DNA from 3 places in the Paenibacillus sp. GL_099_B genome. Region 3 is predicted to be linked to each of the others. Evidence: predicted binding sites of a transcription regulator. Region 3 holds the regulator's gene; each other region holds the start of a gene.

Region 1 (6,581 bases), 440 kb from region 3:
TATGTAAATCTCCTTATCTTTTCTTTTTCTCATTATGCTTCTATTGTAATTTCAAGTATGGAAGCATTATACTCCTCATCCACATAAAAGTATAGAAAGGGCAGAGAAGCTGAACAGTAAAATGCACCAAAACTACATGATATGCTTCAAGGTTCTCCACAATAATCGTTTATTCAACCAGGTAAAGGGTAATATACAATAACTTATATTGTACAGGAGGGAATCAATATGCCGTGGAACAAACAGGATTATCCCGTTTCTATGAAAAATCTGGAGCCTCGTGTCAGACATAAGGCCATTGAGATTGCCAATGCATTGCTGGACGACGGTTATGAGGAAGGACGCTCCATTGCAATCGCGACTGCCAAAGCGGAAGAATGGGATGAGAATCATCCCCCATCGAAGAATTCGAAGCAGGCTACAAAACATACTTCATCAGACAGCAAATCGGAGCATGGAAAGTCTTCCTCTCCACGCCGTCATTCCGAGCCCGTCTCTTCTTCCAAAAGCCATGATAACATTCATGTCGTTCCTACTGACTCCGGCTGGGCCATCAAGGAAGAAGGTCAATCCAAATCTCTAGCTACGTTCCGAACCAAAGCCGAAGCTGTGGATGCTGCCAAAGAAAAGAGTGAAAAACAGAACATTCGGGCTATTATCCATAATGAAGATGGGCAAATTGCCTCTTCCCTTAAGCCTTAAGTGAATCTGTTCTAAAATAGGATATATCGTGAATGTATTACGTTATTTTTTTAATGAAGGCAAGCAAAAAAGCCCTTTCGCCGCTAATGGAATGATTCCCATCAAGCATGCAAAAGGGCTTTGTGTTTGGTATGAGGCCAGCCCACCTTATTCAAACAACATTCATTTCGAATAGGGTGGTCGTTACGTTTAATGCGAAACACCTCTAGCCACCGGAGCTCGTTGTGTAGCACCGCTGACTACTTTGGCTGCAGTCGACACGGGCAGTTTCACAGCTGAGGTCGTAACCGTCCGGCGAGCCGGGAAACTGACCATGTACGTAATCACCTTACTGGCAATCCATACGGCCAGAATGGTATATAAAGTTTCTTTTACCGGTAGAAAGAAAAGCGACAATCCGAGCACAAACGCATCGCTGACAAAGAAAACCGTTCCCAGCTTCCAGCCCTTCCAACGGCTAATGAGCACCGCCAGAATGTCATCTCCACCTGTCGCTCCTCCGAATCGTAGTACCATGCCAGCTCCCACGCCGGTAATAACACCGGACAGGACTGCCGGAATCCACAGATTACCGTGAAACGGAATGACCAAGGTAGAGTACCGCTCAAACCCGTCATAGAACAATGAGAATGCGGCCACACCCAGCAGCGCCTGAATCATGAACTTCCAGCCCTTGAGGAACCAGGCCAGAATCATGACTGGAATATCCAGCAGTAGCATGCCGATTGCAGGTGATAAGCCTGTCGCGTACTTTCCAAGCAGGGCCAGACCGACAAATCCGCCCTCCGATAAATGATTCTGAAAATTAATGTGATAGTAGGCAAATGCCAAGATAAATGTTCCGAGCAGCATAATGGCGAACTTTCCCGCCTCTGTCTTAACTTGTTGTAAGGTTAACGATGTTCTCTTCATTCAGGTTCCCTCGCAGTTTGTAAAGGTTGGTTTGCACCGACCGTACCCTGCAAAAGGCAAGCCTGGAAGAAATCATCGTATTTGTCCTTCGAATATTATTCATTCCAATCCCCTCTTTCGCAGAGTCAGCCGTTTTTTTCTTTACGGTGGTGTACTCTACAAGGGGCGCTAAGTGTAAGAGAGATCGTAACGTTTCCAGATCGTCCTTGGGGAAATTATCCTTCGGGAACTCATGGTATCCTGATCCTTTCTGTCTGTTGGTGGTTAGCTATGCCAATTAAACTGATAAATATTACACCTTGCATAAGACCATATAAACTTTACACTTAACCACTTCGATTGCAATACCCTCTTTCGATCGCTGTTATCCCCGGATTTTTTGATTCCCTTTTCCAAAGGAGAAAATCCGGGGATAAAGGCGAGCGCTTCGCTTCTCCAGACGGGTTCTGCACTCTACGTTCTCGTGTAAAAATTTAGTTCACCTTATATAGACATGTGTAATGTTCAATTCAGTTTAAAAATCTAAGCTAACTTGCTTGTTCTTCTATTATATAACACCGATGTGATTGGGTCGAAACAGCAGACCCTTCAAATATGCGCAAAAAGCACACTCTGGCCTGCTTGAGCCGCCAACCAGCCACACCAGGACAAGCTTCTCTAACTAATGGTGCTACCTGCTCCTTCATTCTATGACTGAAGCTTCCAAATATAACTGTCCAGTCACCCAACTGTGACAATTTGGGTCCATTTTTTTATTTTTCCACGGATTTTAAAGGAATCATTTGCCTCTTGCACATACACTATAGCAAATGTAATCGGCTTATCTTGGGTCCAGCTAAACGTTTCCAGACTTACTCTGCTGTTTATGGTATAATATAACAATTGATTCCCACTACCGTTTAAGCGAGGCGGATTGATGAAAACGTTAAAGCCAAGAGTCTTTATTGGCTGCTCGCTGGAAGCGAAGCCGATTGCAGCCGCAGTACACGAAAACTTGCGTTTCTCGGCCGAAGTTACCCCTTGGTACTCCGGAGTTTTTAATCCAAGCAGTTATACCATGGACGATCTGGAAACAGAAGTTCGTACGACTGACTTTGCCATTTTTATTTTTCATCCGGATGATATATCGAAAATTCGCGGGAAGTACTATGCCTCTGTCCGTGATAATACAATGCTGGAAATGGGTTTGTTTATGGGTCGGCTAGGACGAAAGCGTATTTTTTTCATTCTCCCTGAAGATATTACGGACATCAAAGACGCTTCCAAGATCGAAGGTTTACGCATGCCTACAGACCTGCTGGGTTTAAATCCTCTGGTTTATGAAATTCGTTCAGACGGGAAATGGGCGCCAGCCGTCTCGGTGGCCTGTTCCAAAATCGCAGACAGCATTGAAGAACAGGGACGATGGAGCGATCCCGAAGTGGAAAAAATCATTGAGAAACACAAGAGGTCTGAGGGCGAAGCCCGGTTACAGTTGCTCAAGCTGCTGCGATTCTTCAGGGAGTTACTGCGTACCCGCAAAGCAGATTCGGTTATGTTGGAGCGAATGAGCGATGCACTTCGCAGTGCATTTGTATCCCTTCCTCCATTTGCCGTGCGTGGGACTGCCATATACCGTACAGATGACAGTGGTCATATTGAACAATTATGTGGTAATGTTGGGGAACCGGGGAGAAAATATAACTTGTCCGCCAACGACGACAAACAGCCTGATGATCCGAAGCGAATTCTGGTTATTGATTCTTACCGGGAGAACAAAATCAAGATCAATCTCTACGACGACTACCTTGAGAAAGAGTATCTGCTATGCTATCCTGTAGCCAAGAGGTATGTAATCACGGTCCATATTATTGGACATATTGAAGCGGATGAGGCGATATTTCAGCAGATGGATTTGGAGAACCGTCATCTGTTCAACGCCATCAACGATTTGTTAGGAGGCGAACCGGAATGAAACCGGAAACGAAAAAAATAAGCAAGCGCTGGGGCAGCGAGAAAAAGGTACGCCTCAGTTCTGCGCCCGAATCATCACGACCGGTTCCGGAACCCAAAGAAGAAGATCGTTTCCACAAACCGGCCGTACCGCTAACTACGATTGGCCCTTCCCTGAAGGGTAAAGAAAGACCTTACAAAGTGATTCTGGAAAAAGAGGCTCTTTACGAGAAGCCTCAGTATCTGGCTTAACCGCTTTATGCTCATATACAACTCTGCCGTCTGGTTCGGCAGATCATCTGGCCCCGCCACCCAAGGCAGGGGCTTTTTTGTTGCAACACTTTGACAACTCTTACTAACCTTCGCTAGTACCAACCAAAAGCTCTTCATCTCTTCCTCTGATGCATTAAGTCGTTTTCTTTATGCCCTTAGGTTTCCTGCAAAACCCAAATATTATACCTTATTTTGGAGAAGGCCTGTCCCTATTTCACCGCCTACAACCTCAGCATGAATCACATATGGGCTACTTCCAATATTTCTCGGTTGTATTGTGTATCATCATTGCATATATTGATTATAATATAAGAACATACGTTCTGTAAATAAGAACATGTCCGAATTCAAGGTTAAGGAAGTGAAAGTATGTCATCATCCCCTTCCGCCCCATCCCCTGCGGATGAAGACCACCGATTGATTAAAAGCATGGTTGTACGCACCCTGCTGCTGGATGTGCTTGAACGGGATATTCGTACACTGGATACGTTGCAGCTCAAAATGCCAGAGGTCTACATTCTGTCTCTAACCCGCATTCAGAATGATGTACTTAAGGAAATGCTGACGCTTCGCAAACAGATGAGAACTCGTGGTGTCAAGGTTCTGGAGGAGAAACGGCAAGTTGATGGAATCGAAACCCAGTATCTGTGCAGAGGATATTTGCAGCGTTTCTATATGCTGTGGACGTTCGCGCGGAATGAAGTCAAAAAAGAGCTTAGTCGGCATCTGGATATGGATCTGACCCAGCCGTTATAGCTGATTCATCTGCTTAATGTACCCGTCATAGTTTGAATTCACATTTCTTAGTCCACTTACTCCTCAGACTCCCCATCCTTCTGCCTAAGCGAAAGAGGTTGACCCCGGAAGGTTGCGTTCATTAAGATGGAATAGACATGTCTGTACATTCTGTTCAGACTTGTAATGAAAATTGATTCCTATAAGCAAACAAGCCTGCCAGCCATTAACGGCGGACAGACTTGTTCATTGGAATTGCTTTCAACGTCTTATCAATCAAGGAGCTGTACTTCATGGACTTGAATTCGCATTTAATTAATAATCAAACACCCGCACATACAGGCATTGCCGCAGATGTTACTGAGCTGATCGGCCAGACACCTGCCGTTAGACTGAACAGACTTACAAGCAGCGATTCCGCTGACGTATACGTCAAGCTGGAATATTTCAATCCCAGCGGTAGTGTCAAAGACCGTGCCGCCTATAACCTGATCGTTCAGGCTGAACGGGCAGGACTGCTGCTTCCCGGCGCAACCATTATCGAACCAACCAGCGGTAATACCGGCATCGGTCTTGCAATGAATGCTGCTGCCAAGGGATATAAGGCCATTCTGATCATGCCGGACAACATGTCCAAGGAACGCATCAACATTCTGAAAGCCTATGGCGCAGATGTCGTACTTACACCTGCTGCGGAACGGATGCCTGGCGCGATTCGCAAGGCCAAAGAACTTCAGGCCGACATTCCGGGAAGCTTCATTCCCCAGCAATTTGAGAATCAGGCGAACCCGGACATCCACCGGATCACCACGGCTCCCGAAATTATGCAACAGATGGAAGGCAAGCTGGACGCCTTCATTGCCACGGCGGGAACAGGTGGTACGATCACCGGAACGGGAGAAGAACTGCGCAAGCAGCTGCCGGACATTCGTATCTATGCGGTAGAGCCGAAAGGTTCACCTGTGCTGTCCGGTGGCGAGCCCGGACCCCACAAGCTCGTCGGTACAAGTCCGGGATTCATTCCGGACATTCTGAATACCGACGTGTGGGATGCCATTATCCAGGTGTCCGATGAGGATGCACTGGATACGATGCGGCAGCTTGCTGCCCGGGAAGGGCTGCTGCTCGGCCCTTCCTCTGGCGCTTCGGTGTGGGCCTCCCTTCGCATCGCGAAGGAACTGGGGCCGGGACACCGGGTGCTCTGCATTGCGCCCGATACCGGGGAACGGTATTTGAGCATGGGTATTTTTTAACAAAGAAAACTCTTGCACAAGTCAAAGGCTCCCCTCCAAAATGAGCGCTTGATCACAGCCGGACGTTGAAGCCGCAGCGTACAAGTACTTACTTCTGGAAAGGGAGCCAGTTAAGTTAAATATTCTAAATATGAATGTGAACTAGTGAGTCAGGGTTGTCCATTCTACACCTTCGGGAAGCAGAGCCGCAATGCGGTCTTTGGCTTCCTTTTTGCTGTATAACGATTCATCGAGAATCGCGGCGGTACCCGAATCACTGCTGGTCCGAATCAAACGTCCCAGACCTTGCTTCACACGCAGCAGCATGTATGGAAGATCGATCTCTTCATAAGGTGCCGCTGAGGCTGTACGTTTTGCATTAAATACAGGGTCCTGTGGTGGATACGGAAGCGACCAGATCATCACGTTGGATAATGACGGACCCGGAACGTCCAGCCCTTCCCACAGATTAACGGAGCACAGCACACTTTCCTCATCCTGCTGGAACGCCGCAATCAGATCACTGATCTCCCGGTCGCCCTCATACATAAAGCGCAAACCTTTTGCTTCAGGTACATGAACGATGTCCTGCTTGAATGCACGCAATTCCTCCATCGTACGGAACAGGATTAGTGCACGGCCCCCACTCTCCTGAAGTAAAGACACAGCATCCCGCATGCGATTTTCGTTCTCCGGGTGGCCTGGGAGGGCCTCATTCGTAATCTTCATCCGCATTTTGTCCGCGTAATCATATGGCGAAGCGACCGAGAAGGATACAAAGTCTTCAATCCCCAG
Region 2 (6,581 bases), 360 kb from region 3:
TTACTGGATATAACAACGGAAAAGAGCGCGCCACACGATAGCCAATCGCCGCTCCCTCCGTCATTGTAAAAGTGATTCAGAGCGTAAGTTCCCGCTTACACTCGATATATGTGAACGCGCTGCCTGAACGAAGGTTGCCGCCTCCGTGCCGCGGGATATTCTAAGGAAAGCCGGAATAGTTGGCGCTAGACCGGCGAAATGTACCGAGCAATTGGCGTTACTCAGTGTTAAACGTCCGCATAGCGATTCATCAGTTAGCGCTGATGATACGGACATAAGAAATCAAGCGATTAGTAGTCGTATATCAATCCAATTACCGCCCGCTGTACGGACGTAGAGACGTTTGTCGATGCGTTTACCACAGACATAGCGCGTCATTAAGCTACCGCAGAAGGTGACGGCATGACGGGCGGGACATCGTAAGATTTATAGAACACATGGGCCATATATTCGAAGGCGCTCATATTGCGGATTTTATCAACAAATTCGGCGGGAGTTTCGGTCCACTGAAAGACGATTGTAGCGTCATTGCAAAGGTATACGTTTGGTGCCTGCGTCGGCTTGACGCGGGCTATTTCTACGAAACCAGGTCTTTCAGGATCATAAAGAACGGCAGTGTCAGGTGTAGCGAGGATTGCGGGAAACGTGTAAGGATCTTCGGGGATAATGATGTGGTTTACCGTGCAAGTTGGATACGGTGTCGTTTGTGCCATGAATAACCTCCTAGCGTTTTTAGTCCGCGTGACTATTAGTTAGAAAGCAAATAAATATCGTTACAGTACGTTGTTACGTGATACATGCGGATGACCGCGACCGTCCGGACCTGGGCCCGTAGGTTTCGTCCTGCTCCGCTAAGACAGGCGCTCATCAGGCGGTTATACTTGAAATTCGAACAATCCCGTCATTCCTCCGAGTACATCATCCGCCAGCCAATCAAGCGCGGTCCGACTTCGGAGCTTTTCGATAATCCTCGTTACGATTAATTCCGGATCGCCATCGACGTTCTGCGCGAGGTGAATGCCGCATGTGGCCGTATCCTCAACGTAATAGCGCGTTAGGTAACCGAGTCTGATCGGGATGACGCGGACCAGAAATACGGTGCAGCTCGATAGGTAAATTGCGGTGTTGTTATTTACGAGCCAGGCCGGAGTTATTGTGTGGTCCTCCGCCTTCTCTTCCCATACGTGTAAGATGAACACTTTATCCACGCGGCTCCCTCCTATCCGTAATGAGCCCATCAAGCTGCAGGTTAAAATCACCGCGTCCAGGCGTGAACAGTAATATTTGCGTCAGGAAATCGAGCGCATCCATGCCGCGCAGTCTAGCTACGAGTTGAGCCGTGATATCCATTATGTCGCCGCGTGCTTCAAGGCCGATCGCCATACCTCCGCTTTCTCCGTCTATGTACTGGCGCGGTTGCTCCGGATCTCGGTGAACTGAGCGAACCCATAGCGCGCCTGCATCGAAGAAGAACATGTAACGTTCGTTCAGTGCACATCCTGCGTAATCATAAAATTCGTCATCACTGTCAAATGGCCCGATCGCAACGGATGCTAACTCGAAACGGTCTTGCGCGCTCATCACATCACCCCGCGATAAACGAAGTCGATGTCTACGATGTCGGCCGCTGTTACGCTAAGCCCGGAAACATTGGCGTTACTGACGCCCTTCTCAACTGCGCGGAAACGAACCTCTACGTCTGAGAGCTGGCGGACGCTGTTAACGTAAAACATGCGGTTTGATTGCGTGAAATTGACGACGCAACGGTAAAGGTGTACAGGGCGGCGGCTCATGTTAGTACCTCTCTCGCGATAAGAACAAGAGCATAGACGAACTTGAGCATACGGATGAAGTTTCGGCCATATTTACTCGATTCAATGTTGTTAGGTGTAGTTTTCGTATTATTAACGGTTAGTTGCATGTTGCGTATCCCCTTTACGGATAAATTTAGTTAGTAGTTCTATCGCGCTCATATTGCGGATGTTATCAATGAAGTTCAAGTCCTCAACCGTCAGGTCGAAAATAGTAGGTTCGCCGTATGACGTAACGTACTCTGTCCCATCGAAATCGACCCTCTCCATAACTGCGATATTGTAATCAGGGTCAATGTAAATCGCGTGGTTATCATCTATAAGTGTGCCGGCGTACTCAATACGGAATGGTCCGTCAAAGTCGTCGACCTTGGTGACTACAGTAATGTTAGACATAATTCATTCCTCCTTGCGGGATTTTATGCAGACCGGTACGATGTTGCTTGATAATGATGAAACCTTTTGTTACGATATGCGTATAAGATGTTAACAGGTTATCTTGTCAACTAGTTTACTTGATTACAACTATACATCCGTGTTGTTATCTTGTCAACTAGTTTACTACATTATTTTTGGAGGAATTTTTGTGGCTATCCGGTTCTCGCTTGATAAGATAATGAAGGAACGCGGACTTGAACAGAAAGATGTCGTTCAAATTACCGGCATAAATCGCAATACTGTAAAGGCGCTCGCGTTGAACGCCAACGCGCGGATAGATTTCCCAACGCTCAATACCTTATGCGAAAAGTTAGGCGTGCTACCTGGCGACTTAATCGAATATATAACCGATAGAGATCGCGATATTGAGAAATAATCTATAGAGGACCCTTTGATAGTTGGAGGTCCTTTTTAGTTTATAAGTAAAATCCAATACATAAGGAGAGTCCAAATGACAAAGAAACTACAAGTTTTTGTTTCATCTACTTTCACCGATTTGGAAGAGGAAAGACAAGCCGCGGTTGAAGCTATTCTAAAAGCTTCGCACATACCGGCTGGGATGGAATTATTTCGCTCTGGAGATCAGTCACAGAAGGATACAATAAGAAAATGGATCGAGGAATCTGATGTATATTTGTTAATACTCGGAGGAAGGTATGGAACCATTGAGGAAACTAGCGGAAATAGTTATACCCATTGGGAATACGACTTAGCCGGTGAACTGGGGAAACCTCGCTTTTCAATAGTCATGTCTCAGTCATTGTTGGACTCTAAGGTTAAAACATTTGGCCCTTCTGTCATGGAACTAGAAAACGTAGGAAAGTATCGCGAGTTTAAGAAACAGGTACTGAATAAGATCTCTAGATTTTTTGATGATACCAAGGATATACAACTTACTATCATGCAAACATTGAGTGAATTGTCTAAAGATCCAAATCTTGACGGTTGGATTTCTGGGAAAAATACAACTAACTCACAAGACCTGGCAGCCTCGGTATTAGAATTAACCAAACAACTTAAGAAAGCCAAGTTGGAGAATGAGCGACTTCAAAAACTGACTATGGAATTCCAGAAAAAGGAGAAAGAATTACACGCTCCTGCCGATATCTCTGAGCGACTAGAAAATATTCTCGGACTATTGGAAGCGAAATATATTACGAGAAGAGACGGATTAAGTTGGGAGAATGTCGACGAAAAAGGAAATTTAGAGGAAATAGAATTAGAGTATCCCTCGGAATTTGATCCTTACTATATTCTAGACATAGACGGGACGTACGACAAATTCTTGATAGTAAATGAAATCGAGCTAGATGAGCTGGACGCCACATTAGCTAGAATCCGTATCCTGATACGTAAGTATAAACATGCTGAGGGGGTTCCCTTCCGCTTTGTATTGGCTATAGCCGGTGAACATCCAGAGATAGAAGAGATATGCGATACCTTCATAGCTAATGCATTAAAAATTGAAGAAATTACTGATAAAGAAATGTTTAGGATAGAGCTATGGGATGAAAATGTAATCAGTACCTTCGAAGAAAAACTGGGACTTAAATTGGTGTCATCACCAAAAAAATAACTTATCCGATAATAGTTTAGACGCAGTCAATTCCAAGCTGCGTCTTTTCTCTGTTTACTTCGGAGGAACCGTTACAAACGGGCGCGTTCCCTCATTCAGTCCGAGATACTTCCGCATCACAACCGCCGCCTGCGGAGCCATCGATGACCACCGCAGCCTCATCTCCGATTCATAGCCCCGGCATTTATAGCGCGCTGTCACTCCGTCATCGTCCGTTACCTCTTCGTAGACTTTAATGCCGCGCTGACGGAATTGCTTGCGGATCTCGTAAATGTCTGCGGTGACCTTGCGCTGAGCTTCCGCAATGACGTCGACGTACGGGCCGGGCGTCTTGAGCGTCGTGTTGATGAGCGCGATATCTCGTTCGAATGCGGTGAGGACACGCGGCAGTATAATATGCGATTTGATGAGCGCGCGGTCTTCCGGCGTAATGTCGATCATGTGCGGGGAGGCACCTCGCTTTCTCCTCCGTTATAGTGCGTTTGAATCCGCGAGAGCGGAACGTTTGTTCTTAGTATAACGCGGGAGTGGCGGATTATACAAGCGCGTTGATAACGGACGACGTCGTCCGTTTTAGATTGCGCAAAGTTGCTGAGTGAACGAATGGTTCAGGGGTGTGTCCAAAATTGGACGTACCTCATAAACGACAAAAAAGCCCGCGAACGGAAATGATATCCGCTGCAGGCGTTTGCGAAACATAAGAGGCTTTTTTTTATTAACTACTGAGTAGGAAGGAATTACCCTGCTCACTCACCATCTCATTGAAGGGCCAACTCAGCGCTCCTAAGTTTAATAATTTGAAGATCGATTTTTGGGAAATCCGTTAAACAGATTGAGGTATCCGAACAATACACTAAGGATTTCATCCACTACTTCTGGAGCATCATAAGCGACCCTCTCAACCTCATCGGTAGCATACAACTCATCTGAATATGAGACAGAAAAGTGAATGATTTTATTTCGTAATAACGTTAAGTTTTTGTAGTCATCCTTAATTGTTTGCGGGATCATTGATTCAAATAAATCTTCGACAACCTCTATTTTTCCATCAATTGATTTAAAGAACCCTGGTGGAGTAGCGTTTGGGTCACTGAGCCTCGCTTTCAATGTATTGTACCTATGTCCAGGCTCAAACTCGGAAATCGAAATTTTATCAAATACTATCTTAGACATAGTTGCTTCTACTGATGAGCAGAAATATATAATCGACGCTCTAAGGAACCTTCTTTTTACAAACTCATCTGTTGCCTCCCTAGCTTGTTCCAAAAAATACAACCCGTCATTATGCATCTCAGCCATATAGCTTCGATTTGCAACTGTAGCATTAATTTCAGAATTATCATTCATCATACAACTCTCCCTCAGACTCAACACATTTTTTTAGTGTAAGATTAGCAAATTTAAATGTTGTATTCTTTCCCGTTGTCTAAATCAAGAAAAACTGTGGCATTCCCATTCTTACTTTTTTGATATGTAACTTGTTTTTTAGTCGGCTCATCAACAAAATCGTACCTTCTCTCACCTTCCGAATTGACGGCATAATAGAACCTTTTTCGATTAGCAAGAAATTCTAGCGCGTTTCTAAAATCAAATCTTTTGCTGAAATAGGGGCTTTGAGGCGTAACATAAAAACATTGCCCACCAAACTGGCCACTCATGCTCATATCTAAAGCCATCTTTATCCTTGTATAGCCATAATTATCGAATAATTCTTTTACCGAAATAATATCTTCTTGCGTGGGAACTACCGAGTATTCTAATTCAATTAAATCTACTACTGTTTTTAGCTCATCCTCTCGGAATACCCCTGGATAAGATTCTTCAATTATCCATCTCGCTCCGTACTTTGCGTATAGCGCTGCAACAACAACATCTGTATCGACTGAAGAAAGCTCACTTTTCGAGATAACATTGCCTTCTTCATCTAACGATTCAACGATAACTCTTTTCGTGGTAAGCTGATTACGAAGTTTCTGCTCGCTAATATCCACCCAACCTCTAGCAGAAACCCTTGATATGCCATAATTGCCCATAAATTCCCCTCCTTCATCCTATTTATCTATTATTCGACACTAAGAGCCTTTTTCCTTTCAAAAAGACAGTGAATGAACCTCGCTCTCATCCGATCTCCCTATACTAACCGCAGAAATCAACGCGTACAAACGTGTGGCCGGCGAAGCGATATTCGAAATTGGCAAGCGTCTCAAATCGGTACGCGACGCTAAGATTGATGGGAAGACTGCGGAGGAACGGAAGCTCGCACAACAACGCGAAGATGCCGGCGGATGGATACGATGGCTTGAGGGTCATGTTGAGTTTACGCGGCAAACCTCTACACGCGCTATCCAATCTTACGAACAGTTTGGTACGACGTCGTACCATTTCGATGTCGGAAAAATATTCGAAATGCTTTCGCTCCCATCCGAAATCGACCGCAACGAGTTCGTCACCTCGCCGCACGCAATCCCGTCAACTGGCGAAACCAAAACGGTAGACGAAATGACCGTACGCGAACTGCGCGAAGTTAAAGCCGCACTCAAAGCGGAGAGGGAAGCGCGGGAAAAAGCGGAATCCGACTACGAAACCGTCCGCGATACTCTCGAATCGATGCGCGATCAGCCGCCGCAAGTCGAGTATGTATTATAGTACAAATTAACGTTACCAATTTCGGATGCCGCGCAATTAATTTATCGCACCCTATTGACTTCCTCGCCGCCGTGTGTATAATATAAGATCTTTTAAAGACTTTAAAGATC
Region 3 (6,581 bases):
TTTGATGGCATTACAGACCATGAAAGAACGTAAATTATTGTGAGTTTATCTAACACATCATTGACACTTAGTAATAACTAAATGTACAATAGAGTGAAGAATAGATGACTGGAAGGTTGATGAATGATGGGTGACGAAATTCGCAGAAATATGGCCTTATTCCCGATAGGTATTGTAATGAAACTTACGGATCTGTCCGCGCGTCAGATTCGTTATTATGAGCAGCACAGTTTGATTGTTCCTGCGAGAACGTCAGGTAATCAGCGTTTGTTCTCTTTCAATGACGTAGAACGATTGCTGGAAATCAAGGCTCTGATTGAAAAAGGAGTTAACATCGCGGGCATTAAACAAGTGATGAATCCTGTATCCAAAGAGTCAGAAGAAGCGACTGTTATTACACCCGATACGGAAGTGAAACGTAGAGAGCTGTCGGATTCCCAACTGCATCGTCTGCTTAAACAACAACTGGTGTCAGGTAAGAGACCTGGACAAGTATCTCTCATCCAGGGAGAGCTTTCCCGTTTCTTTAATAAAAAATAAGTTCGTATAACCTCGTAGGTCAGGGGAAATCCTGCTTTTGGGTAGGAGGACTCCTTGACCCATGCAATATTCTAATGTACAAATATAACAGGCAAGCCAAATACGCAGAGAAGAAAGGGAGAGGGTATCGTGAGTTTTACTAAAGAAGACATACTACGCATCTCAAAAGAAGAAAATGTACGATTCGTTCGTTTGCAATTTACCGATTTGCTTGGAGCAATCAAAAACGTTGAAATCCCTGTGAGCCAACTTACCAAGGCTCTGGATAATAAAATGATGTTTGATGGATCTTCCATTGAAGGTTATGTACGTATTGAAGAGTCCGACATGTACCTCTATCCGGATCTCGATTCTTGGCTGATTTTCCCTTGGGTAGCCGAGAACCGTGTTGCTCGACTGATTTGCGACGTATATCTTCCGGATGGTAATCCGTTTCCAGGAGATCCGCGTGGCATCTTGAAACGAAACCTGAAAGAAGCCGAAGAAATGGGATTCACTTCCTTCAACGTCGGTCCTGAACCAGAGTTCTTCTTGTTCAAAACAGACGAAAAAGGAAACCCGACTAACGAACTGAATGACCAAGGTGGATATTTCGACCTAGCGCCTACGGATCTTGGTGAAAACTGTCGTCGTGACATCGTTATCACACTTGAAGAAATGGGCTTTGAGATCGAAGCTTCCCACCATGAAGTAGCTCCAGGTCAGCATGAGATCGACTTTAAATATGCTGATGCTCTAAAAGCAGCAGACCAGATCCAAACGTTCAAACTCGTTGTTAAAACGATTGCACGTCAGCATGGTCTACATGCTACCTTTATGCCGAAACCGCTGTTTGGTATGAACGGTTCCGGTATGCACTGTAACCAATCCTTGTTCCAAGGCAAAGTGAACGCATTCGTAGACGAGTCGGACGAGCTGGGTCTGAGCAAAACTGCACGTCACTTCATGGCTGGAACTTTGAAGCATGCGCGTGCGTTTGCAGCAATTACGAACCCAACTGTGAACTCATACAAACGTCTTGTACCAGGTTATGAAGCCCCTTGTTATGTAGCATGGTCCGCCAGTAACCGTAGCCCAATGATCCGCATTCCAGCTTCCCGTGGTCTGAGTACACGTGTTGAGGTTCGTAATCCGGATCCGGCTGCTAACCCTTACTTGGCTTTGGCTGTTTTATTGAAAGCAGGTCTGGACGGAATCAAACGTGAGCTTTCCTTACCAGCTCCGATTGACCGTAACATCTACATCATGTCAGAAGAAGAGCGTGTGGAAGAAGGCATTCCAAGCTTGCCAGCTGACCTGAAAGAAGCATTGAACGAATTGATCCGCAGCGAAGTCATCTGTGATGCTCTCGGCGACCACGCCCTGGCTCACTTCTATGAGCTGAAAGAAATTGAGTGGGACATGTACCGTACACAAGTCCACCAATGGGAACGCGATCAATATATCACGTTGTACTAATAGCTCAATCCCTTGGCGCTCTAGCGCTGAGGGGTTTTTCTTTTTGTGGGCAAGGGGATATAAAAAAGCTAGGTAGAATATTATTCTACCTAGCTTTATGTCTATAGGAGCTCAGTCCTTAATTTCTGATAAATAATGCTCATATAACTTGTTTATTGAAGAGCTCGAAAGCAAGTGAGTGACTGCTTCAATTGATTCTCTCTTCCAATCAAACCAGCGCATTTCTTTTAACTTCATGATTTCTTCTTCTGAGAAACGCTTCTTTACCTCTTTTGCAGGATTTCCACCTACTATCGTGTAAGGGGCGACATCTTTTGTTACAACTGAGCCTGCTGCAACAATTGCACCTTCACCAATGGTAACACCCGGCATAATCATTGCATTCATGCCGATCCATGCATCGCTCTCTATAATGGTATCACCTTTGGTTGAGAAGGAACGGCTAATTTGATCAGCAAACGGATAAACAGTGATCCACTCCGCATGATGATTGTTATTTCCTCCCATAAGAATAACGACACCGGCTGCGATACATACATAATTACCAATAATTAATCGATCTATTTGCCATCCAAATTCCTCAATAGGGTTGAATAAGCTCCTCGATTTTTCATCTCCCCATAAATATCTCACGCATCCATCTTCAAAAGAAGAATTGTTATCGTAATAACCAGAGTAATAGGAGTAATCGCCAACTTCGATTAATGGATTGGTTACAATATCTTTTAAATACTTAATTTCAGACCAGTGATTAAATTGGTTTATATTCATTTTAATTTCCTCGCTTCTAAGTTATATTTCTGAGTAACTTAGAAGCGTGATGCGGTAGCTACATTCTTTAGTTTTTTTAGACGACGAATCATCTGAATCATCCTTCCTTTTGATATGAGGGCCATTGTAGCAATCACTTCTTTTTTTGTCAATCCTATTCTGATAAAGAGATGTCAGTAAGTAACCTCCCTCAAAGTGTATATAATGAAGAAAAAATTCAGGAAGAGTAAATATAGACAGAACACGTGTCCACCATTTGGAAGGGCGGATACATCACGTTGGAGTTATACAGGAACGGAAATAAGAATGTAAAGAGGAAGCTAGTATTCGTAGAATAAGTCTTAGCATATTAGTGTTAAGGCTTTTTATGTAGTCAATAAGAAATAGAATGGTTAATTAAATTATGATCATATCGTTGAAGCGAGAGTACGTTTTAATTGTTTGCTCTATTTTTACAGTATCTATATGTTGATAGTTTCATATAATTGCGTTATAATTCATTTATGTTTTTAGAAATTAAATTTTGAACAATTAATTGGAGATGTTAATATGGAACAAGAGAAGCAACTGGTTGCCGCACAGCGGACATTTTTTTATACAGGTCAAACTAAGTCTATTGAGTACCGTATTCGTGCTCTTCAGCAATTAAGACAGGGAATTGAGAAGTATCAGCAACGTATTCTTGACGCACTTCGTGCGGATCTAAATAAATCTGAAACAGAGGCTTATGGCTCTGAGATTCGGATCGTGTTGGGTGAACTGGATTTTGCATTGGAACATTTGGAGGAATGGGCTAAACCAAAACCTGTGCCTACAAATTCTGCTATACCTGATGGCACAAGCTTAATTTATCCTGAACCTTATGGAGTTGCTCTTATTATTGCACCATGGAACTATCCGTTCCAATTAGCTTTCGGCCCTCTAATTGGAGCCATTGCTGCGGGTAACTGTGCCATTATTAAGCCGTCTGAATTAACCCCAGCCGTATCACGTCTGACTTATGATTTGGTTCATGAGATATTTCCTAGTGAGTACCTGGCAGTTATGGAAGGGGAAGTAGAGACCAGCACAGCATTGTTGAAAGAAAAGTTTGATTATATTTTCTTTACAGGCAGTACAGGTGTTGGCCGCATTGTTATGAAGGCAGCAGCTGAGCATTTGACTCCAGTTACGTTGGAACTAGGTGGTAAGAGTCCGGTCATTGTTCATCAGGATGCGGATTTGAAGCTGGCAGCTCAGCGCATTGTTCGCGGTAAATTTCTGAATGCAGGGCAAACCTGTGTCGCTCCGGACTACTTGCTTATACACGAGGACGTACATGACAAATTATTGGAATTAATCGGCGTAGAAATTCAGGATAAATTTGGAGACGATGTGATGAAAAATGCTGATTTTCCGCACGTTGTCAACGCACGTAACTTTGATCGTTTATCGGTTTTGCTCCAAGATGGCAAAGCAATGATCGGTGGACGTTCTGAACGTGATCAGCTGCTCATTGAACCAACAGTTTTGGGGGAAGTTGATTGGAAATCCCCAGTGATGCAAGAAGAGATCTTTGGTCCAATCCTTCCTGTATTTAAGTATACCGACCTCAATCCCATGCTAGATGAGGTTGTTCGCCGTCCCAAACCACTGGCATTATATCTCTTCACTCAGGATGAGGATCTGCAGAATCAGGTTCTGAATCAAGTATCTTTTGGTGGTGGTTGTATTAATGACACATTGTCTCATATGACATCACATTATCTCCCGTTTGGCGGCGTAGGAGAAAGTGGAATGGGTTCCTACCATGGCCAACAGAGTTTTGATGTGTTTTCTCATCATAAAAGCATTCTTAAACGCAGCGAATAGTCGGCTAACGTAGAACAATATAAGTAGTATGAGAAAAAAGAGGTTGTCCCGTTTAACGGGACAACCTCTCTAAGTATCTTATTGTGAAACATCTGAACAACTTCAATACATATTAGTGAATATCACGGAAAAGGCCAATGACTTTGCCCAGGATGCTAACGTGTTTCAAACGCAACGGTTCAAAAGTCGAATTTTCCGGTTGAAGACGAATATGATCTTTCTCTTTGTAGAACGTTTTTACCGTTGCTTCATCGTCTTCAGTCATGGCTACTACGATATCGCCGTTATCTGCAGTTTGCTGCTGACGTACGATAACATAGTCTCCGTTAACAATGCCTGCTTCAACCATACTGTCTCCCACGACCGAAAGCATAAATACTTTCTGTTCGCCTACATAATGCGTAGGAAGAGGGAAGTAATCTTCGATATTTTCTGTTGCTGTGATCGGAACCCCTGCAGTAACTTTACCCACGACAGGAATGCGAGCAACGCTGTGAGCAAACTGATGTGAATGCTCTGACTCTTCCTGGCTGAGAAGTTCAATGGCTCTTGGTTTGGTTGGGTCACGTCTAATTAGACCTTTCTTCTCCAAACGATCCAGATGTCCATGTACTGTAGAGCTGGAAGCCAATCCAACAGCTTCACCAATTTCGCGTACGGAAGGAGGATACCCCTTCAACCGGACTTCATTGCGTATAAACTCCAGAATAGCCTGTTGCCTGCTGGATATCTTCGACATACCGTATCAACCCCATTTAGTAACGTTTGGGAAAATTATAACATAGAACCTCCGTTCGTACAAACATAAGTTCTAAATAAAATGCCATAAAATCAATGTTTTTTTGCAAATAAAGATGAAAATTTTCTTTGAGTCTAATCAAATACTGCAAATGACAGTTTCTATACAATAGAAGAAAGATAATAGAATGTAGGATGCAACAAAAAAAAGCGAACAATTGTTCTAAAAAGTTATTGTACAAAACAATTGTTCGTGTTATATTGATTTCAACGGATAGGAACAAACGTTTGGAGGTCGATATTTAATGAGATATTCTACTTATCAAAGTATTTACGAACCGGTGCATTCAGAAGTGGTTGAAACTAACATAAGGAATTTTAAGAAGGTTTTTGCAAAAGGTAATGTCCCAACTTGGGTCTTGAAATTAATAATCGTAAGCTTAATCATACTCGTTGGTTGCAGTACAGTATTGACTGTGTTCGCTGGCAATGAGAACGATCTGTTGCCTGGGGGGAAGATGGCAGTTTCACAAGGAGATACGCTATGGAGTATATCATTGGATCACAAACCTGAAACAATGGATACACGTGTATATATAGAAGCAATCAAGAAAGTGAATCAACTTCATTCAACTTCAATACAGGTGGGGCAAGTCTTAATACTGCCTCAATTCACAGAATAAATCTGCATATCCAAACGCGCTAATGCGTGTCAGCTTGACAAGCTGCCCTTATCATGTCAAAGTTAATGTGACTTTGTATTTTTGGAGGGGACAAGCTTGGATATAGATAGTCTGGTAGCACGTATTAATGAATTGGCCCGTAAGCAAAAATCCACTGGATTGACAGAGGAAGAGCTCGCAGAACGTGCCAAGCTTAGAGAAATTTATTTGAATAACATTCGAAGCAATTTCAGACAACAACTGGATACGATTGAAATTGTAGATGATGAGAACGATCAAGGCCACCAAGGCAAACTCAAACATTAAGGAAACCTAATGATATCATTATGATATTTAGGTTTCTTCCTGTTATCTAGAGGTTGCAAATTATAGGGGGAAATGTTGGTTTGCAGTTATGTAAGCCGATACAAAGAACATCTAAGGGGGATTCTCATGTCGCGTTCGTTCGAGAGAACGGTTCGGAAAAATTCTAAGCAGTTGAATCAGCAACGTAAAAAAAGCGGTAAACCGGTTTCCGGTACACCAGGTGAGGACGTATTT

The links. Region 3 encodes LexA, which represses DNA repair genes until DNA is damaged. Its sites were predicted from a motif close to CGAACATATGTTCG; they were not measured.
Region 1: the regulator LexA is predicted to act here: its motif matches at 4,131-4,144, upstream of AC3ITG_RS21765 (YhjD family protein).
Region 2: the regulator LexA is predicted to act here: its motif matches at 4,324-4,337, upstream of AC3ITG_RS21375 (YhjD family protein).

The regions. Positions count from the first base shown of each region.
Region 1 covers NZ_CM174430.1:4,782,133-4,788,713, forward strand. The annotation lists gene AC3ITG_RS21740 (lipid II flippase Amj family protein) at 1-1, opposite strand, end outside; gene AC3ITG_RS21745 (DUF2188 domain-containing protein) at 229-702, shown strand; gene AC3ITG_RS21750 (YitT family protein) at 892-1,614, opposite strand; gene AC3ITG_RS21755 (nucleotide-binding protein) at 2,531-3,568, shown strand; gene AC3ITG_RS21760 (hypothetical protein) at 3,565-3,798, shown strand; gene AC3ITG_RS21765 (YhjD family protein) at 4,189-4,575, shown strand; gene cysK (cysteine synthase A) at 4,848-5,807, shown strand; gene AC3ITG_RS21775 (ATP-dependent DNA helicase) at 5,949-6,581, opposite strand, start outside.
Region 2 covers NZ_CM174430.1:4,700,856-4,707,436, forward strand. The annotation lists gene AC3ITG_RS21340 (hypothetical protein) at 378-713, opposite strand; gene AC3ITG_RS21345 (hypothetical protein) at 876-1,208, opposite strand; gene AC3ITG_RS21350 (hypothetical protein) at 1,201-1,581, opposite strand; gene AC3ITG_RS21355 (hypothetical protein) at 1,581-1,793, opposite strand; gene AC3ITG_RS21360 (hypothetical protein) at 1,905-2,207, opposite strand; gene AC3ITG_RS21365 (helix-turn-helix domain-containing protein) at 2,398-2,625, shown strand; gene AC3ITG_RS21370 (DUF4062 domain-containing protein) at 2,701-3,825, shown strand; gene AC3ITG_RS21375 (YhjD family protein) at 3,880-4,266, opposite strand; gene AC3ITG_RS21380 (hypothetical protein) at 4,615-5,175, opposite strand; gene AC3ITG_RS21385 (hypothetical protein) at 5,226-5,858, opposite strand; gene AC3ITG_RS21390 (DUF3102 domain-containing protein) at 5,992-6,471, shown strand.
Region 3 covers NZ_CM174430.1:4,344,690-4,351,270, reverse strand. The annotation lists gene AC3ITG_RS19660 (methionine gamma-lyase family protein) at 1-43, shown strand, start outside; gene AC3ITG_RS19655 (MerR family transcriptional regulator) at 127-540, shown strand; gene glnA (type I glutamate--ammonia ligase) at 670-1,998, shown strand; gene AC3ITG_RS19645 (CatB-related O-acetyltransferase) at 2,110-2,769, opposite strand; gene AC3ITG_RS19640 (aldehyde dehydrogenase) at 3,319-4,620, shown strand; gene lexA (transcriptional repressor LexA) at 4,733-5,359, opposite strand; gene AC3ITG_RS19630 (LysM peptidoglycan-binding domain-containing protein) at 5,664-6,041, shown strand; gene AC3ITG_RS19625 (DUF896 domain-containing protein) at 6,138-6,347, shown strand; gene AC3ITG_RS19620 (hypothetical protein) at 6,474-6,581, shown strand, end outside.